Regions from separate parts of the Pseudomonas artemisiae genome, predicted to be linked through region 3. Evidence: predicted binding sites of a transcription regulator. Region 3 holds the regulator's gene; each other region holds the start of a gene.
The links. Region 3 encodes LexA, which represses DNA repair genes until DNA is damaged. Its sites were predicted from a motif close to CTGTNTNNNNANACAG; they were not measured.
Positions count from the first base shown of each region.

Region 1: a site for LexA is predicted at 1,967-1,982, ahead of recA (recombinase RecA). Genes of this name have one in related genera too.
Region 2: a site for LexA is predicted at 3,582-3,597, ahead of recN (DNA repair protein RecN). Genes of this name have one in related genera too.

Region 1 covers NZ_JBSKHS010000005.1:301,762-307,584, forward strand. The annotation lists gene ACWKV4_RS08940 (LOG family protein) at 1-342, shown strand, start outside; gene recX (recombination regulator RecX) at 364-816, opposite strand; gene recA (recombinase RecA) at 845-1,903, opposite strand; gene ACWKV4_RS08955 (CinA family protein) at 2,010-2,510, opposite strand; gene mutS (DNA mismatch repair protein MutS) at 2,758-5,325, shown strand; gene fdxA (ferredoxin FdxA) at 5,468-5,791, shown strand.
Region 2 covers NZ_JBSKHS010000018.1:56,811-62,633, forward strand. The annotation lists gene dnaJ (molecular chaperone DnaJ) at 1-611, opposite strand, end outside; gene dnaK (molecular chaperone DnaK) at 821-2,740, opposite strand; gene grpE (nucleotide exchange factor GrpE) at 2,846-3,412, opposite strand; gene recN (DNA repair protein RecN) at 3,623-5,296, shown strand; gene fur (ferric iron uptake transcriptional regulator) at 5,398-5,802, opposite strand.
Region 3 covers NZ_JBSKHS010000003.1:40,342-46,164, forward strand. The annotation lists gene topA (type I DNA topoisomerase) at 1-1,983, shown strand, start outside; gene ACWKV4_RS04545 (DUF6586 family protein) at 2,025-2,549, shown strand; gene ACWKV4_RS04550 (hypothetical protein) at 2,601-2,834, shown strand; gene sulA (SOS-induced cell division inhibitor SulA) at 2,840-3,325, opposite strand; gene lexA (transcriptional repressor LexA) at 3,338-3,949, opposite strand; gene ACWKV4_RS04565 (TetR/AcrR family transcriptional regulator) at 4,136-4,834, shown strand; gene nagZ (beta-N-acetylhexosaminidase) at 4,903-5,823, shown strand, end outside.

The sequences.
Region 1 (5,823 bases), on a different contig from region 3:
CCCAGCGACCTGAAGTTGATGCGACTGGTGTATGACGCAGACCAGGCGGTTGACGAAATTCAGCGGTTTTACGCTAACTTTCATTCCACTCGCTGGCTCAACAACGTGTTTATCATACGCATGCGTCATGCGTTGAACCCCGCCGCGCTGGCCGATATTCAAGTAACGTTCGCAGACTTGAACCTGGGCGGCGTATTCGAGCAGCATGGGCCAGCGGCTGAGCATGCAGAAGAGCCCGACCTGTTACATCTGACGCGTTTGGCCTTTGCGTTCAGCGGGCGTAACCAAGGGCGGCTTAGGGAATTGGTGGACTTTATCAACGAACCCAAGCATTGGGCTTAAGAGCGTACACTGCCAGCGGCCCTATTCGCGGCCGCTGAGTAGACGCCCTATAAGGTCCATGGGGTAGCCACGGTAGAGGAGAAAGCGTGTTTGACGGGCACGCTCTTTTGGGTCCATGGGAAGCTCACCCGTGAACTTGCGCTCCCAGGTTTCACGCAACAGTACGGCCCAGTCATAGCCACAGGTGCGTAAGGCTTGGTCTACATCCGAGCGGACCAAGCCCCGTTGCGTCAGCTCTTCCCGAATACGGGCCGGCCCATAGCCGGAACGCGCGCGGTGGTGGATAAAGCTTTCCAAGTACCTAGCTTCGGAAAGCAGCCCTTGCTCAGCCAGGCGATCAAGCGCCGTGGCGATAAGCTCAGGTGTTGCCCCCCTTTGCCGGAGTTTGCGTTCAAGCTCCACTCGGCCGTGTTCGCGACGGGCCAACAGGTCCATTGCGACACGGCGCACAGCGACCGCTGTATCTAAAATCATCGCCGCTGTGCTCGCGCTCGTCGCCCTGTCAGAGGTCGCTTTCCACGTCCGCTACTTCATCAGCGGCTACCGCGCCTTTCTTGGGCTCAGGGGTTGCACCGCTGTTGAGCAGCTTGTCGCGAATCTGCTTCTCCAGCGCGGCCTTCACCTCAGGGTTTTCCTCAAGGTATTTGGCAGCGTTCGCCTTGCCCTGGCCAATCTTGTTACCTTGGTAGGCATACCAAGCGCCTGATTTGTCTATAAAGCCATTGGCCACGCCCAGGTCAACGATCTCACCATTCAGGTAGATGCCCTTGCCGTACAGGATTTGGAATTCGGCCTGGCGGAATGGTGGCGATACCTTGTTCTTGACGACTTTGACACGGGTTTCGCTACCGACGATATCGTCGCCTTCCTTGACCGAACCAGTACGGCGGATGTCCAGACGAACCGATGCGTAGAACTTCAGCGCGTTACCACCGGTGGTGGTTTCCGGGCTGCCAAACATCACACCGATCTTCATCCGGATCTGGTTGATGAAGATTACAAGGCAGTTGGCGGTCTTGATGTTACCGGTGATCTTACGCAGCGCCTGGGACATCAAGCGGGCTTGCAGGCCTACATGCATGTCACCCATTTCACCTTCGATTTCCGCCTTAGGCACCAGGGCCGCCACGGAGTCGACGATAATCACATCCACGGCATTGGAGCGCACCAGCATGTCGGTGATTTCCAGCGCCTGTTCACCGGTGTCCGGCTGGGAGACCAGCAGATCGTCCACGTTCACGCCCAGCTTGCCAGCGTACTCAGGGTCGAGCGCGTGTTCGGCGTCCACGAAGGCGCAGGTTGCACCCGCACGTTGAGCCTGGGCAATGACCGACAGGGTAAGGGTGGTTTTACCGGAGGATTCCGGACCGTAGATTTCTACGATCCGGCCCTTGGGCAGGCCGCCAATGCCCAAGGCAATGTCTAGCCCCAGGGAACCGGTGGAAATGGCAGGGATAGCCGAGCGCTCATGGTCGCCCATGCGCATAACGGCACCCTTGCCGAATTGACGTTCGATTTGACCCAAGGCCGCAGCCAAGGCACGCTTTTTGTTGTCGTCCATTGAATTCCTCATGATTTCGACAAGGTCGACAGCGCCCGGCGCGCGACCTGCATTGGCTAATAACTGTATAAGTAGACAGTATTATTCCATACCTTCCGTGGATCGCCTACCCCTGGTTGGGTTTTTCTCCATCAGCCAGGGCCAATAGGCGCTCCAAGGCAACCACTACCGTTTGTTGCCTTACAGCTTGTCGATCACCATCGAATCGCTGGCGTTCCGTAATTATTCGCTGGCCGTCGGCCCAGGCGAACCAAACGGTGCCTACAGGCTTGTCCGCGCTGCCTCCACCAGGCCCGGCAACGCCGCTGACAGCCACGGCGAAGCGTGCCTGGGCGTGGTCGGCAGCGCCCTTGGCCATGGCCTGCACCACCTCTTCGCTTACCGCGCCTACTTCGTTGAACAGGGCCTCGGGGACGTGCAATTGAAGGTGCTTTTGGCGGTTGGAATAGGTTACAAAGCCAGCCTCGAACCAAGCGGAACTGCCAGCCACGCGGGTGATGGCCTCGGCGATGCCGCCGCCGGTGCAGGACTCGGCCGTGGTGACCTTGGCGCCAAGCGCTTGTAAGCGGTGGCCCAGGGCAGTGGCAAGGTGGGTGATCTCATCCATGGAAACTCCTTGGCATGGCAGATAAACAATAGGCCAAGTGGCCTGCCTGGAAGACTTTCCACCGCCAGGACCGCGCTGTCCACCGCCAATACGCAACCACAGGTTGCGAGCAGCGTGTACAGCGATAATGCCCATGCTCAGCCCTCACGCGCGCGTCATCTGCCCAGACCGCTTCGGCGGGCCTGAAAAACCTTGTACCATGGCCGGCTTTCGACCTTGCACCACGACAGCCGAGCCAAGCCCCTGAATGTCTGACCTGTCCAGCCACACCCCGATGATGCAGCAATACTGGAAGCTGAAGAATCAGCATCCAGAGCAGCTTATGTTTTACCGCATGGGAGATTTCTATGAAATTTTCTATGAGGACGCCAAGCGCGCGGCCAAGCTATTGGACATCACCCTGACCGCCCGAGGGCAATCGGCCGGGCAGTCCATCCCCATGTGTGGCATTCCCTATCACGCGGCGGAGGGCTACCTGGCCAAGCTGGTAAAGCTTGGCGAGTCCGTAGTGATCTGTGAACAGATCGGCGACCCGGCTACCAGCAAAGGGCCGGTAGAGCGGCAGGTGGTGCGTATCATCACACCGGGTACCATAAGCGACGAAGCCCTGCTCGATGAGCGTCGCGACAACCTGATTGCCGCGCTGCTGGGCGATGAGCGCTTGTTCGGGCTGGCGGTGCTGGACATCACCAGTGGGCAATTCATCGTTCAGGAACTCAAGGGCTGGGAGCATCTGCTAGCGGAGCTGGAGCGCATCAACCCAGTGGAACTGCTGTTCCCCGATGACTGGCCGCAGGGCTTGCCCGCGGAGAAACGCCGTGGCGCCAAGCGGCGCGCGCCTTGGGAATTCGAACGCGATACGGCCAAGAAACTGCTATGTCAACAGTTCGGCACACAGGACCTCAAAGGCTTTGGCTGCGAGCAGCTTACCCTGGCCATCGGTGCAGCCGGGTGTCTGCTAGCCTATGCCCGGGAAACCCAGCGCACCGCCCTGCCCCACCTGCGCAGCCTGCGCCATGAACGGCTGGATGACACCGTGGTGCTCGATGCGGCCACCCGGCGCAATCTGGAGCTGGACGTGAACCTCAGCGGCGGGCGCGACAACACCTTGCAGTCAGTACTGGACCGTTGCCAAACGGCCATGGGCAGCAGGCTGCTTACCCGCTGGCTGAACCGCCCGCTTCGCGACCTGAAAACCCTGACCGCGCGTCAAAGCGCCATTCGCTGCCTGCTGGAAGGGTATCGCTTCGAGGGCCTGCAGCCGCCGCTCAAGCACATCGGCGATCTGGAGCGGATACTGGCGCGCATCGGCCTGCGCAATGCCCGCCCTCGAGACCTGGCGCGGCTGCGTGATGCCCTGGCGGCGCTGCCTGAGCTGCAAAACGAACTGACCGAACTGGAAGCGCCACACTTGGCGCAACTGGCAACCATTGCCGGCACCTATCCTGAACTGGCGGCCTTGCTGGCCCGCGCGATCATAGACACACCCCCAGCGGTGATCCGTGACGGCGGCGTGCTGAAAACCGGTTATGACGCCGAGCTTGATGAGCTGCTGGCGCTGAGCGAAAACGCCGGGCAGTTCCTGATCGACCTGGAGGCACGGGAAAAAGCCCGCACTGGGCTGAGCAACCTGAAGGTCGGCTATAACCGCGTGCATGGTTACTTTATCGAGTTGCCGAGCAAGCAAGCCGAACAGGCGCCAGCAGACTATATTCGGCGGCAAACCCTCAAAGGCGCGGAGCGGTTTATCACGCCAGAACTAAAAGCCTTTGAAGACAAAGCCCTGTCAGCCAAATCCCGGGCACTGGCTCGGGAAAAAATGCTCTACGAGGCCCTGTTGGAGAACCTGATCGGGCACCTGGCGCCGCTGCAGGACACCGCCGCGGCCTTGGCCGAGCTGGACGTGCTGAGCAACTTGGCCGAGCGTGCGCTGAACCTAGACCTGAACTGCCCGCGCTTCGTCGACGAGGCGTGCATCCGTATCGAGCAGGGCCGCCACCCCGTGGTGGAGCAAGTGTTGACTACGCCATTCGTGGCCAATGACCTGAGCCTGGATGACAGCACCCGCATGCTGGTGATCACCGGGCCGAACATGGGTGGTAAGTCTACCTACATGCGCCAGACCGCCTTGATCGTGCTCCTGGCGCACATTGGCGCCTTCGTGCCGGCGCGCCAATGCGAGCTATCGCTGGTAGACCGCATCTTTACCCGTATCGGCTCTAGCGACGACCTGGCCGGTGGGCGCTCCACCTTTATGGTGGAAATGAGCGAAACCGCCAACATCCTGCACAACGCCACCCATGCCAGCCTGGTGCTGATGGACGAAGTAGGCCGAGGCACCAGTACCTTCGACGGGCTGTCACTGGCTTGGGCCGCAGCGGAGCGCCTGGCGCAACTCAAGGCCTTTACCTTGTTCGCTACCCATTACTTCGAACTCACGGTATTGCCGGAAAACGAGCCGGTGGTCGCCAACGTGCACCTCAACGCCACTGAGCACAACGAGCGGATCGTGTTCCTGCACCATGTGTTGCCCGGCCCGGCGAGCCAGAGCTATGGCCTGGCCGTGGCTCAGCTGGCGGGTGTACCAGGGCCGGTCATCCAGCGCGCCCGTGACCACTTGGCTCGGCTTGAAACCGCGAGCCTGCCGAAAACCGTGAGTCCTCCTAGCCAGGGCAAAGCCGCCGTGCCGCACCAAAGCGACCTGTTCGCTCAGCTCCCTCACCCGGTACTGGACGATCTCGCCAAGGTGGACCTGGACAACATGACACCGCGGGCGGCACTTGAGCTGCTCTATACACTCAAAAACCGGGTCTAACGTCCATGTACGCAAGCTGATAGAATCCCGCGCGGCTTGACGTACCACCACGTCAACCGCCGGGGCCGGCCATGCTTGAGGCCTTACGAAACACCGAACCAGCCGGGCCCTTCCCGTGGGGCCGCCTGAGGAGAAAACGAGAATGACCTTCGTCGTGACCGACAATTGCATCAAGTGCAAGTACACCGACTGCGTAGAAGTATGCCCGGTGGACTGCTTTTACGAAGGCCCGAACTTCCTGGTGATTCACCCGGACGAATGCATCGACTGCGCGCTCTGCGAGCCGGAGTGCCCTGCCCAGGCCATTTTCTCGGAAGATGAAGTGCCTGATGACATGCAGGAGTTCATAGCCTTGAACGCCGAGCTGGCCGAGGTTTGGCCTAATATCACCGAAAGGAAAGACGCGTTGCCAGACGCCGAAACGTTCGACGGTATCAAGGGCAAGCTAAAGGAGTTGCAGCGCTAATGACGTTGGCCTGAGCCAGCCCATAAATCGTA
Region 2 (5,823 bases), on a different contig from region 3:
CCGTGGCAGGCCTCGCAGGGGTCGGAAATAATCTTGCCCTGGCCATGGCAGCGCGGGCAGGTTTGCTGCACCGAGAAGAAGCCCTGCTGCATCCGCACCTGGCCGATACCGGCGCAGGTTGGGCAAGTGACGGGCGAGGAACCCTTCTTGGCCCCATTGCCGTCGCACACCTTGCAATTGACCAGGGTTGGCACGCGGATGCTGACCGTAGTGCCACGCACGGCTTCCTCCAGGTCCAGCTCCAGGGTGTAGCGCAGGTCGCTACCCCGTTGAGCACCACCTCGACCACCAGCCCGCCCGCCGCTACCGAAGAAGTCGCTAAAGACGTCACCGAAGATGTCGGAGAAGTTAGCGCCACCGAAGCCCGGGCCCCCACCCATTTGTGGGTCTACACCGGCGTGGCCGTACTGGTCGTACGCGGCGCGCTTGCTCGCGTCGGACAGTACTTCATAGGCCTCGTTGGCCTCCTTGAAGCTTTCTTCCGAGGCTTTGTCTCCGGGGTTACGGTCCGGGTGATGTTTCATCGCCAGGCGGCGATAGGCCTTCTTCAGGTCAGCTTCGCTCGCGCCTCGCTCGACCCCAAGTACCTCGTAGTAATCACGCTTAGCCATATGCTTCTTTTACATCCTGAATAAAATTCGACGCACCGGCCAGCGATGCCTCGCGCGCTGCAGCCAGGGGCCAACTGGAACACCCAGCGAACCGGGTGCTTGAAATTCCTGTACTCCAGACATGCCAACGCGGGAGCCAAGGCTCCCGCGCGGCGACATGCTACCAGTCACCACGCATACGCAGGGCACCGGCCGATCACAAGCAGTACTTACTTGTTGTCTTTCACTTCTTCGAACTCAGCATCGACCACGTCGTCGTGCTTCTTCGGCTCTTCGCCAGCAGGCTGCTGGGCAGCGCCTTCCGGAGCACCCGCGTCCGCGTACATCTTCTGGGCAACCGGCGCGGTGATCTTGGACAGCTCCTCGACGCGAGCGTCGATGGCAGCCTTGTCATCACCCTTCACAGCCACTTCCAGCGCAGACACCGCGGCTTCAATGGCAGTCTTCTCTTCGGCGGTAACTTTGTCGCCCGCTTCGCTGACCATCTTGCGAGTCGAGTGTACCAGTGCGTCACCCTGGTTACGGGCAGCGGCCAGTTCTTCGAACTTGCGGTCTTCTTCCGAGTTGGCCTCGGCATCACGGATCATCTGCTGGATTTCTTCATCCGACAGGCCCGAGTTGGCCTTGATCACGATGGACTGCTGCTTGCCGGTGGCCTTGTCCTTGGCGCCTACGTGCAGAATGCCGTTGGCGTCGATGTCGAAGGTCACTTCGATCTGAGGCACGCCACGTGGTGCTGGCGGGATTTCACTCAGGTCAAACTTACCCAACGACTTGTTCTGGCCAGCCTGCTTACGCTCGCCCTGCAGCACGTGAATGGTCACAGCGCTCTGGTTGTCGTCAGCGGTGGAGAAGGTCTGCGACTTCTTGGTCGGGATTGTGGTGTTCTTCTCGATCAAAGGCGTCATTACGCCGCCCATGGTTTCAATACCAAGGGTCAGCGGGCTCACGTCCAGCAGCAGTACGTCTTTCACGTCACCGGCCAGTACGGCGCCCTGAATGGCGGCACCCATGGCAACGGCTTCGTCCGGGTTGACGTCTTTGCGCGCTTCTTTACCGAAGAAATCGCTAACGGCCTTCTGAACCAGTGGCATACGGGTTTGCCCGCCCACCAGGATCACGTCGTTGATGGAACCGGCGTCGATACCCGCATCCTTGAGTGCGATACGGCAAGGCTCGATGGTGCGCTGAACCAGGTCCTCAACCAACGCTTCGAGCTTGGCGCGGGAGATTTTCACGTTCAAGTGCTTTGGCCCGGTGGCGTCGGCGGTGATGTATGGCAGGTTCACGTCGGTGGACTGCGAAGACGACAGCTCGATCTTGGCCTTCTCAGCGGCTTCTTTCAGACGCTGCATGGCCAGGGGATCGCCCTTGAGGTTCATGCCGCTTTCTTTCTTGAATTCGTCTACCAGGTAGTCGATCAAACGGATGTCGAAGTCTTCACCCCCGAGGAAGGTGTCACCGTTGGTGGCCAACACTTCAAACTGGTGCTCGCCATCGACTTCCGCGATTTCAATGACGGACACGTCGAAGGTACCGCCACCCAAGTCATAAACAATGACGGTGTGGTCGCCGCGTGCTTTGTCCATACCGTACGCCAAGGCGGCGGCGGTAGGCTCGTTGATGATGCGTTTTACGTCCAGGCCCGCGATACGGCCGGCGTCCTTGGTCGCCTGGCGCTGGCTATCGTTGAAGTAGGCCGGCACGGTGATAACCGCTTCGGTGACCGCTTCGCCCAAATAGTCTTCGGCGGTCTTTTTCATCTTCTTCAGCACTTCGGCCGAGATTTGTGGCGGTGCCATTTTCTGGCCGTTCACTTCGACCCACGCGTCACCGTTGTCCGCCTTGGCGATCTGGTACGGGACCATCTTGATGTCTTTTTGAACGACTTCTTCTTCGAACTTACGGCCGATCAGGCGCTTTACCGCATACAGGGTGTTGTGTGGGTTGGTGACCGCCTGACGCTTGGCGGACTGGCCAACCAGGATCTCGCCGTCGTTGGCGTACGCGATGATCGAAGGGGTGGTACGTGCGCCTTCGGCGTTTTCGATAACCTTGGCTTTGCCATTTTCCAGCACGGAGACGCAGGAGTTGGTAGTCCCCAGGTCAATACCGATAATCTTGCCCATGTATGAAACTCTCCTGAAACTTTGAATTAGGTTGCCGCGCCAGTGGTGGCTGTACGCGGTAGCACTCGAACGCTTGCAAACTAAATGGGGGCCGCTTTAAGGATTTCAAGCCTTTTCGTCGATCGACGGCGAGGCTGGCGCGGCGGGCTTGCTGACCACCACCATGGCGGGGCGCAGCAGGCGGCTATTGAGCTGATAACCCTTCTGGAACACCTTGAGCACGGTGTTGGGCTCCACATCGCTGCTTTCCTGCATGGCCATGGCCTGGTGATGCTCGGCGTTGAAGGGCTCACCATGGGGGTCGACCGCTTCTACGCCATACCGCTTGAGGGTATCGCCGAACATTTTGAGGGTCAGCTGCATGCCTTCGCGCATTGGGCGCAGGGCTTCGTCGTCGGCATTGGTTACTTCCAGGCCGCGCTCGAGGCTGTCGATGATCGGCAACAGGTCGTTGGCGAATTTCTCCAGCGCGAACTTGTGGGCTTTTTCCACATCCTGTTCGGCGCGACGACGGATGTTTTGCACATCGGCGGCAACCCGCAAGGATTGGTCCTTGGCAGCGGCCAATTGCTCTTCAAGGGCCTGGATTTGCGCGGCAAGGTCTTCGCCGTTGGCTTCTGGCGCCGGGGTGAGTTCCGGGTTCTGTTCGTCCAGAGTCTTGTCTTCAGCCATGGGGTTCTCCTTTGGATACGTCGGCGAGCACTCGCTCGCGCATGCTTGCCCCGGTATATGGGGCCTTCCGCGCTCGCTTCAAGGCACCGGCATGGCAAATTTCACTTCCTTGAAGCGTAACGGCGGTGCATTCGGCCGACACTTGGCATTGTCAGCCCTACCCAAAGCACTGTATAAATAACCAGACCTTTCATTTCGGGGATCGTGACCATGCTGGTGCACCTGTCCGTTCATAACTACGCCATCGTCGAACATCTAGACCTAGAGCTGGAACACGGCATGAGCGTGATCACCGGCGAAACCGGCGCGGGCAAGTCGATCATGCTCGACGCGCTGGGCCTGGCCTTGGGCGACCGTGCCGACAGCGGCGTAGTGCGCCCAGGCGCGGACAAGGCCGACATTCTGGCAACCTTCGACGTGGCTGACATCCCCGACGCCCGTGCCTGGCTGGCCGAGCGAGACCTGGACAAAGACCACCACTGCATTCTGCGCCGGGTGATCACCAGCGAAGGCCGTTCCAGGGCGTACATCAACGGCGCGCCCAGCCCTTTGGGAGACTTAAAGGCACTGGGCGAGCTGCTGATCGATATCCACGGCCAGCACGAGCATCAGTCCTTGCTGAAACCGGATACGCATCGCCGCCTGCTGGACGAGTTCGCCGGCGCCGCCGATTTGGCCCGCCAGGTAAACATGGCCGCACAGCGCTGGCGGCAAACCCGTCAGGAAATCCACCGGCTGTCGAGCACCAGCGAGGAGCAGCGCGCGCGCCATCAGTTGCTTAGCTATCAGCTCGAAGAATTGGAAAACCTGGGCCTGGGCGAGAACGAGTTGGAAGAGCTCGAAGAAGCCCAAAAGAACCTGGCCAACGCCGAAGGCTTGTTCGCCACCAGCCGCCAGGTCGTGGAGCAATGCTCCGAAGGCGATTCGGGCAACATTCTCGATGCACTAAGCGCTTGCCTTAACCGGCTGTCGTCGGTCGCCAATCCGCCACGGGCACTGCAAGAAGCGGCCAACATGCTCTCCAGCGCACAGATCCAGGTCGAAGAAGCCGTCGGCGAGCTTAATCGCTTTGTGGATAATTTCGAGGCCGACCCTGCCCGCTTGCAATTGATCGAAGAGCGACTGGACACCATCTATACCCTGGCCCGCAAGCACCGCGTGCAGCCTGGTGAAGTGGCTGCCTTGCAGCAGAAACTGTTCGATGAAGTCGAAAGCCTGGCCGCTTGCGATGAGTCCATCGAGCGCTTGGAAGGCGAGCTGGCCTCATTCGCGCGCCATTACCAGCACAAAGCCGATGAGCTGAGCGCCCTGCGTAGCGAAGCGGCCAAGCGTTTGGAAACTGCCGTAGAAGAAGAAATCCACCGCCTGGGCATGCCCGGTGGCCGGTTCCGCATCGAGCTCAAGCTACACGCCAGCAACGACCTGCACCCCCATGGGCAGGAAAGCGTGGAGCTGATGGTCAGCGCCAATCCCGGCCAGCCCATCAAGTCGTTGGCCAAGGTAGCCTCCGGCGGCGAGCTGTCCCGTATAAGCCTGGCCATCCAGGTGATCACCGCGCAAACCTCGCGCACCCCTACCTTGGTATTCGACGAGGTGGACGTGGGTATCGGCGGCCCGACCGCAGAGATCGTCGGCCAATTACTGCGCAAGCTCGGCGAACGCGGGCAGGTACTCACGGTCACCCACTTGCCTCAAGTGGCCGCCCAAGGCCATCACCACCTGTTCGTACACAAGCTTCGGGGCAGCGATGAAACCCGTACGGCAGTGCGCACGCTCGCAAAAGCTGAGCGCATTGAAGAAGTGGCCCGCATGTTGGGCGGCGTGGACCTGACCAAGGAGTCCCTGGCACACGCTCGCAAAATGGTGGTAAGCGCTAAAGGCTGATTACTGGGCTAGCCGGCCTGTAGGGTCGGCTTGATCCGCGCACTAATATTGAGAAACGAAAACCCGCCATCCTGCGGGTTTTTGCGTATTTACAGCCGTGGTTATTTTGGCCGACGGACGTACAACACCAGATTGTGATCCACCAAATCGAAGCCATGCTCGATCACGATCTCCTTTTGCCGCTTTTCAATTTCACTGTCGAAAAACTCGATAACCTCGCCCGAGTCCACGTCCACCATGTGGTCGTGGTGCCCGCCGTCGGCGAGCTCGAACACTGCGTGGCCGCCATCGAAATTATGGCGGACCACCAGGCCAGCCGCCTCGAACTGGGTCAGTACTCGGTAAACAGTGGCAAGCCCTACGTCTTCACCCGCCTCCATGAGGGCCTTGTACACGTCCTCGGCGCTCATGTGGCGCTGCTCGGCCGAGTCAAGCATTTGCAGGATCTTGACCCGTGGTAGGGTCACCTTCAGACCTGCTTTTCGTAGTTCGTTGTTTTCAACCATGGTCAGCTTTCTCGCCGATGC
Region 3 (5,823 bases):
CTGGTGGTGGAACGCGAGCGGGAAATCCGCGCGTTCATTCCACAAGAGTACTGGGAGCTGCACGCAGACCTGGCCAGCAGCAAGGCCAAGGTACGCTTCGAAGTTGCCCGTGAAAACGGCGAGGCTTTCAAGCCGCTGAACGAAACCCACGCCATGGCCGCGGTCGAGCAACTGAAAGCCTCGACGTTCAGCGTGGTCAAGCGTGAGGACAAGCCTACCAGCAGCAAGCCTTCGGCACCTTTCATTACCTCTACCTTGCAACAGGCCGCCAGTAACCGCCTGGGCTTCGGGGTAAAGAAAACCATGATGATGGCCCAGCGTTTGTACGAAGCGGGCTACATCACTTATATGCGTACCGATTCCACCAACCTGTCGGTGGATGCGTTGGAGATGGCGCGTAGCTACATCGAGGGTAACTTTGGTAAACAGTACCTGCCAGCGACCCCCAATGTGTATGGCAGCAAGGAAGGCGCTCAAGAAGCGCACGAAGCCATTCGTCCTTCGGATGTGAACCTGCACCCTTCGCAGCTCAACGGCATGGAACGGGACGCAGAGCGGCTGTACGAGCTGATCTGGCGGCAGTTCCTGGCGTGCCAGATGCCTCCGGCGCAGTACCTGTCCACTACCCTGACCGTGGTGGCAGGGGCCTATGAGCTGCGTGCCAAGGGCCGCATTCTGAAGTTCGACGGTTACACCAAGGTACTGCCCCAGGTCAGCAAGCCCGGTGAAGACGACGTGCTGCCTGAAATGGCACAGGGGGAGGCGCTTCAACTGCTCAGGCTCGACCCTACCCAGCACTTCACCAAACCGCCGGCGCGTTACTCCGAAGCCAGCCTGGTGAAGGAAATGGAAAAACGCGGTATTGGCCGACCATCGACCTATGCGGCCATCATTTCCACGATCCAGGACCGTGGCTATGTGACCCTGCACAATCGCCGGTTCTATTCCGAAAAGATGGGCGATATCGTTACCGAGCGTTTGAGCGAAAGCTTCGCCAACCTTATGGACTACGGTTTTACCGCTGGCATGGAAGAGCACCTGGACGATGTGGCCCAGGGCGAGCGCGACTGGAAAAACGTGCTGGATGAGTTCTACGATGACTTCCGAGCCAAGTTGGAGGTCGCCGAGGCCAGCGAAAATGGCATGCGAGCCAACCAGCCCACGCTCACCGACATTCCGTGCAAGGAATGTGGTCGACCGATGATGATTCGCACCGCGTCAACCGGCGTGTTCTTGGGTTGCTCGGGTTACAGCCTGCCCCCTAAGGAGCGTTGCAAGGCGACCATCAATCTGGTGCCAGGTGATGAAATTGCGGCCGATGACGAAGGTGAATCCGAGTCCCGGGTACTGTTGAACAAACACCGCTGCCCTATCTGCGCCACGGCCATGGACGCTTACCTGCTTGATGAAAGCCGTAAATTGCACATCTGCGGTAACAACCCGGATTGCGCGGGCTATGAGATCGAGCAGGGCAGCTTCCGCATCAAGGGTTACGAAGGCCCGAGCATTCAGTGCGACAAATGTGGCAGTGAGATGCAGCTCAAAACCGGCCGCTTCGGCAAGTTCTTCGGCTGTACCAATGCCAGTTGCAAGAATACGCGCAAGCTGCTGAAAAACGGTGAGGCCGCTCCGCCGAAAATGGACGCTGTAAAGATGCCGGAGCTTAAGTGCGAGAAGGTGGATGATACCTACGTGCTGCGCGACGGTGCGTCGGGGCTGTTCCTGGCCGCCAGCCAGTTCCCTAAAAACCGCGAAACCCGAGCGCCCCTGGTGCGGGAGTTGTTGCCGCACAAGGACGAGATCGATCCTAAGTATCACTTCCTCTTCGACGCGCCGGTGAAAGACCCTGAAGGGCGCTTCTCGGTAATACGCTATAGCCGTAAAACCAAGGAGCAGTACGTGCAAACGGAAGTAGACGGCAAGCCCACTGGCTGGCGCGCCTTCTTCGACGGTAAGGCGTGGAAGGTGGAAGACAAGCGCTAAAGGCCGCCGGGCCTTGGCTCGGCACTTTCTGGAGGTTGAACATGGCTTACGAGCTGTACACACGCACCAACCAGAAACTTTACTTCGCGGGCCTGGCCATTGATGCCCTTAAGCGCGCTGAGCAAGGTTCTGTGGTAAATGCTGCGTCCGTGGCCCAGGCCGAGCGGGAAGCGGTGCTGTTTCACCTCTACGGCGCGCTACTGGGGCTGTGTCACGAGATTGCCGGTTATTACCGCCTGGCAGACGCTGCCTCATCAAACCTTGAGCGTTTTCTAACACCTGAGGCCTTGGCTGCGGCGCCTAACCCTCAGTTGGGTGAGTTGGTAGAGTTGGTGGGTAACCCAGAGACTTGGCTCGCTTCGCTCGGGGCAGGCTATGCGCGCCTGTGGCAACCGCCTCGCGAGCCTAAGAAGCCTAAGCAGGATGTAACCCTGCCATTGATTCAGGCCGTAAGCCTGGATGAGCCACCACAAGCCCCACCACTGACCGCTGATACGCTAGAAAACTGGCGTCAGCAGCTCAAATTGCTTGCCATGCGGTTCAGAGAAGGGCTTAGTGAGTGCTGATCCGCCCGGTGGCTGTTACAATGGCCGCCTTTCCTGGAGAACCCTCACGTTATGTCTACGTCTTTTCTTGAAATCGTCGAATTGCCGGACGGTCGGATAGAGCTCCGTCGTGCCGACGATGAGGGCTCGTTAGTGACGCTGAATTTTTCTGAAGACGCCAAGGTATTTCTTCAGGGCCAGCATGTTGAAGTCGCCAAAGCGATGTTGAGCGTTGGCGTGCAAATGGCGGGCAAACTGGTCGAAGGGGAATTCGACCACGAAGAAGGGACCCGCGTACTCCATTAACGCCTCTAGCCCAGGCGAATGTTCAAACTCTGGGCCTCCCCTTGGTGAGCCGCGTTAATGAGTTGCTGACGATTACTCCCACTGAGCGGGTTTACCCAACTGACTACCGTATGGCTACGCCCCAGGCGCAAGGCCTCGCACGCTAGCTGTAGTGGTGTCTGATTTGACTTAGGCTGTAGCAGCAAAATGCGCTCACGGTTGAGCCCAGCTTCTCGAAGCCAGCTCTGGGTTAGGCTGGCAGGCGGTGCTACCAACGTAAGCCAGCGCATATGCTCACCTTCGCTCAATTCCCGCAACATCGGAGCCAGTAGGTTAAGGCAGTTCCCCGTAGCGCCGCGCAGGCTCAATTCACTAAACACTTCAGGGCCATGGCCAGGCCAGTTGTCGGCGGGTGCCTTCTGAAAAGCCTGATTGCAGGGTGCGATAAAGGCTTCGAACAGTGACAGTTGAGGGTGTTGAAGGGTGGTGGGCATTAACGGGGAAAGCTGCATGTCGCCTCCTGACTATCGACGGATGACACCGACACTGAGCCCTTCGATGACCAAATCCTGCTTTTGCAGGTCGATCTCGATAGGCGCGAATTCCGGGTTTTCGGCAAGTAGCTGAACCTTGTCGCCGTTGCGGTTGAAACGCTTGACGGTAACTTCGTCGCCGATCCGGGCTACCACGATCTGCCCGTTACGCGCTTCACGGCAGGTATGAATGGCAAGCAGGTCGCCATCCAGGATACCTACGTCCTTCATGCTCATCCCATGTACACGCAAGAGGTAATCTGCCCGTGGATGGAAGAAGGCCGGGTTGATGTTGCAGGCATCCTCGATGTGCTGCTCGGCAAGAATGGGCGCCCCCGCGGCCACACGGCCAATAACGGGCAGGGTGGTTTCATTGGCGGCGCGGGGCTCGGCACCAGGGATTCGAATGCCGCGGCTTGCGCCAGGGGTCATTTCAATAGCGCCCTTGCGAGCCAAGGCCTTAAGGTGCTCTTCAGCGGCGTTGGGCGACTTGAAGCCCAGCTCCTGAGCGATCTCGGCGCGGGTAGGGGGGAAACCGTTATCGTCGAGGCAACGCTTGATGAAAGCGAGTATCTCGGCCTGGCGTGGCGTAAGTTTCTGCATGGCGTTGGCTCTGGCTTTTTATACAGTGACTGGAATTATATACAGTATTGAGTGCTTGGCAATCCCCAGCCGGTTGGCGTGGGTGCTTGAGCGCCAGCCCATATAGCTGGAAAATCCCCGGCTGGCTTGACAAGCGCCACGGGCCAAACGTATGTTTCAAACACTCGTTTGTCAGCCGGAGCAACCATGGCACAGTCGGAAACCGTGGAGCGCATTCTAGATGCCGCCGAACAACTGTTCGCGGAGAAGGGCTTCGCTGAAACCTCCCTGCGCCTGATTACCGGCAAGGCCGGTGTCAACCTGGCGGCGGTAAATTACCACTTCGGGTCCAAGAAGGCGCTTATCCAGGCGGTATTCTCACGCTTCCTCGGGCCGTTCTGCGCAAGCCTGGACCGCGAGCTGGAGCGTCGCAGCGCACGGCCGGAGCATAAGGCAAGCCTGGAAGAATTGCTCGAAATCCTTGTTGACCAGGCCATGTCGGTGCAACCGCGCAGCAATAACGACCTGTCCATCTTTATGCGGTTGCTGGGGCTGGCCTTCAGCGAAAGCCAGGGTCACCTGCGGCGTTATCTGGAAGACATGTACGGGAAGGTGTTCCGCCGCTATATGACCCTGGTCAACGAAGCCGCTCCGCGCATACCCGCGCTGGAGCTGTTCTGGCGGGTGCATTTCATGCTTGGCGCCGCGGCCTTCAGCATGTCCGGCATCAAAGCCTTGCGGGCTATTTCAGAAAACGACTTCGGCGTGGATACCTCCATCGAGCAGGTGATGCGCTTGATGGTGCCCTTCCTGGCGGCTGGTATGCGCGCGGATAGCGGCGTAAGCGACCCGGTGATGGGCAGCGCCCAACTGCGGCCCCGCAGCAAAGCGCCGGTCAAGGCCTGAGCCGCCGCGACAGCCCTTCACAGATTGGGTAAAGTAGCGGCCCCGCAGCCTTTGCCCAAGGATTTTCCATGAGCGCCAGCCTTCAAGGCTCTCTGATGGTAGACGTCGCCGGTACCTGGCTAACCGCCGAAGACCGCCATCTGATTCGCCAGCCCCAAGTGGGCGGCCTTATACTCTTTGCCCGTAACATCGAACACCCCCGGCAGGTACGTGATCTGTGCGCCAGCATCCGTGCGATCCGCCCCGATCTCATTCTGGCCGTGGACCAGGAAGGTGGCAGGGTGCAGCGGCTGCGCCAAGGGTTCGTGCGCCTTCCAGCCATGGGTGATATCGGTGAGGCGGCCATGGGTGAGCATGCCCAAAAACTCGCCAGGGCCTGTGGCTGGATCATGGCCATCGAAGTACTTGCCGCCGGCCTGGACCTGAGTTTTGCCCCGGTACTGGACTTGAACCACGGGCGAAGCGCTGTGATCGGTGCCCGCGCCTTCGGTGGCGAGCCCGCCTCGGTAACCGCCCTTGCAGGCGCGTTTATCGAGGGCATGAACCACGCCGGCATGGCGGCCTGTGGCAAGCACTTCCCTGGCCATGGCTGGGCCGAAGCCGATTCCCATGTAGCCATACCCGTCGATGAGCGCCCCTTGGATGTACTGCGCGCGGTAGACATGCAGCCCTTCATGGCCCTGCGTCATCGCCTGGCCGCGCTAATGCCGGCCCATGTGATCTACCCGGCTGTGGACGATCGGCCCGCTGGCTTCTCGGCGCGCTGGCTACAGGGCATTTTGCGGGGTGAGTTGGGCTTTGACGGCGTGATCTTCAGTGATGACCTGTCCATGGCTGGCGCCCACGTGGTCGGAGACGCCGCCGCTCGAATAGAAGCCGCGCTGGTCGCCGGGTGCGACATGGGGTTGGTTTGTAACGACCGCGGCGCCGCCGAACTGGCCTTGAGCGCTACCCAGCGCCTGAACGTAACGCCCCCGCCTCGATTGGCT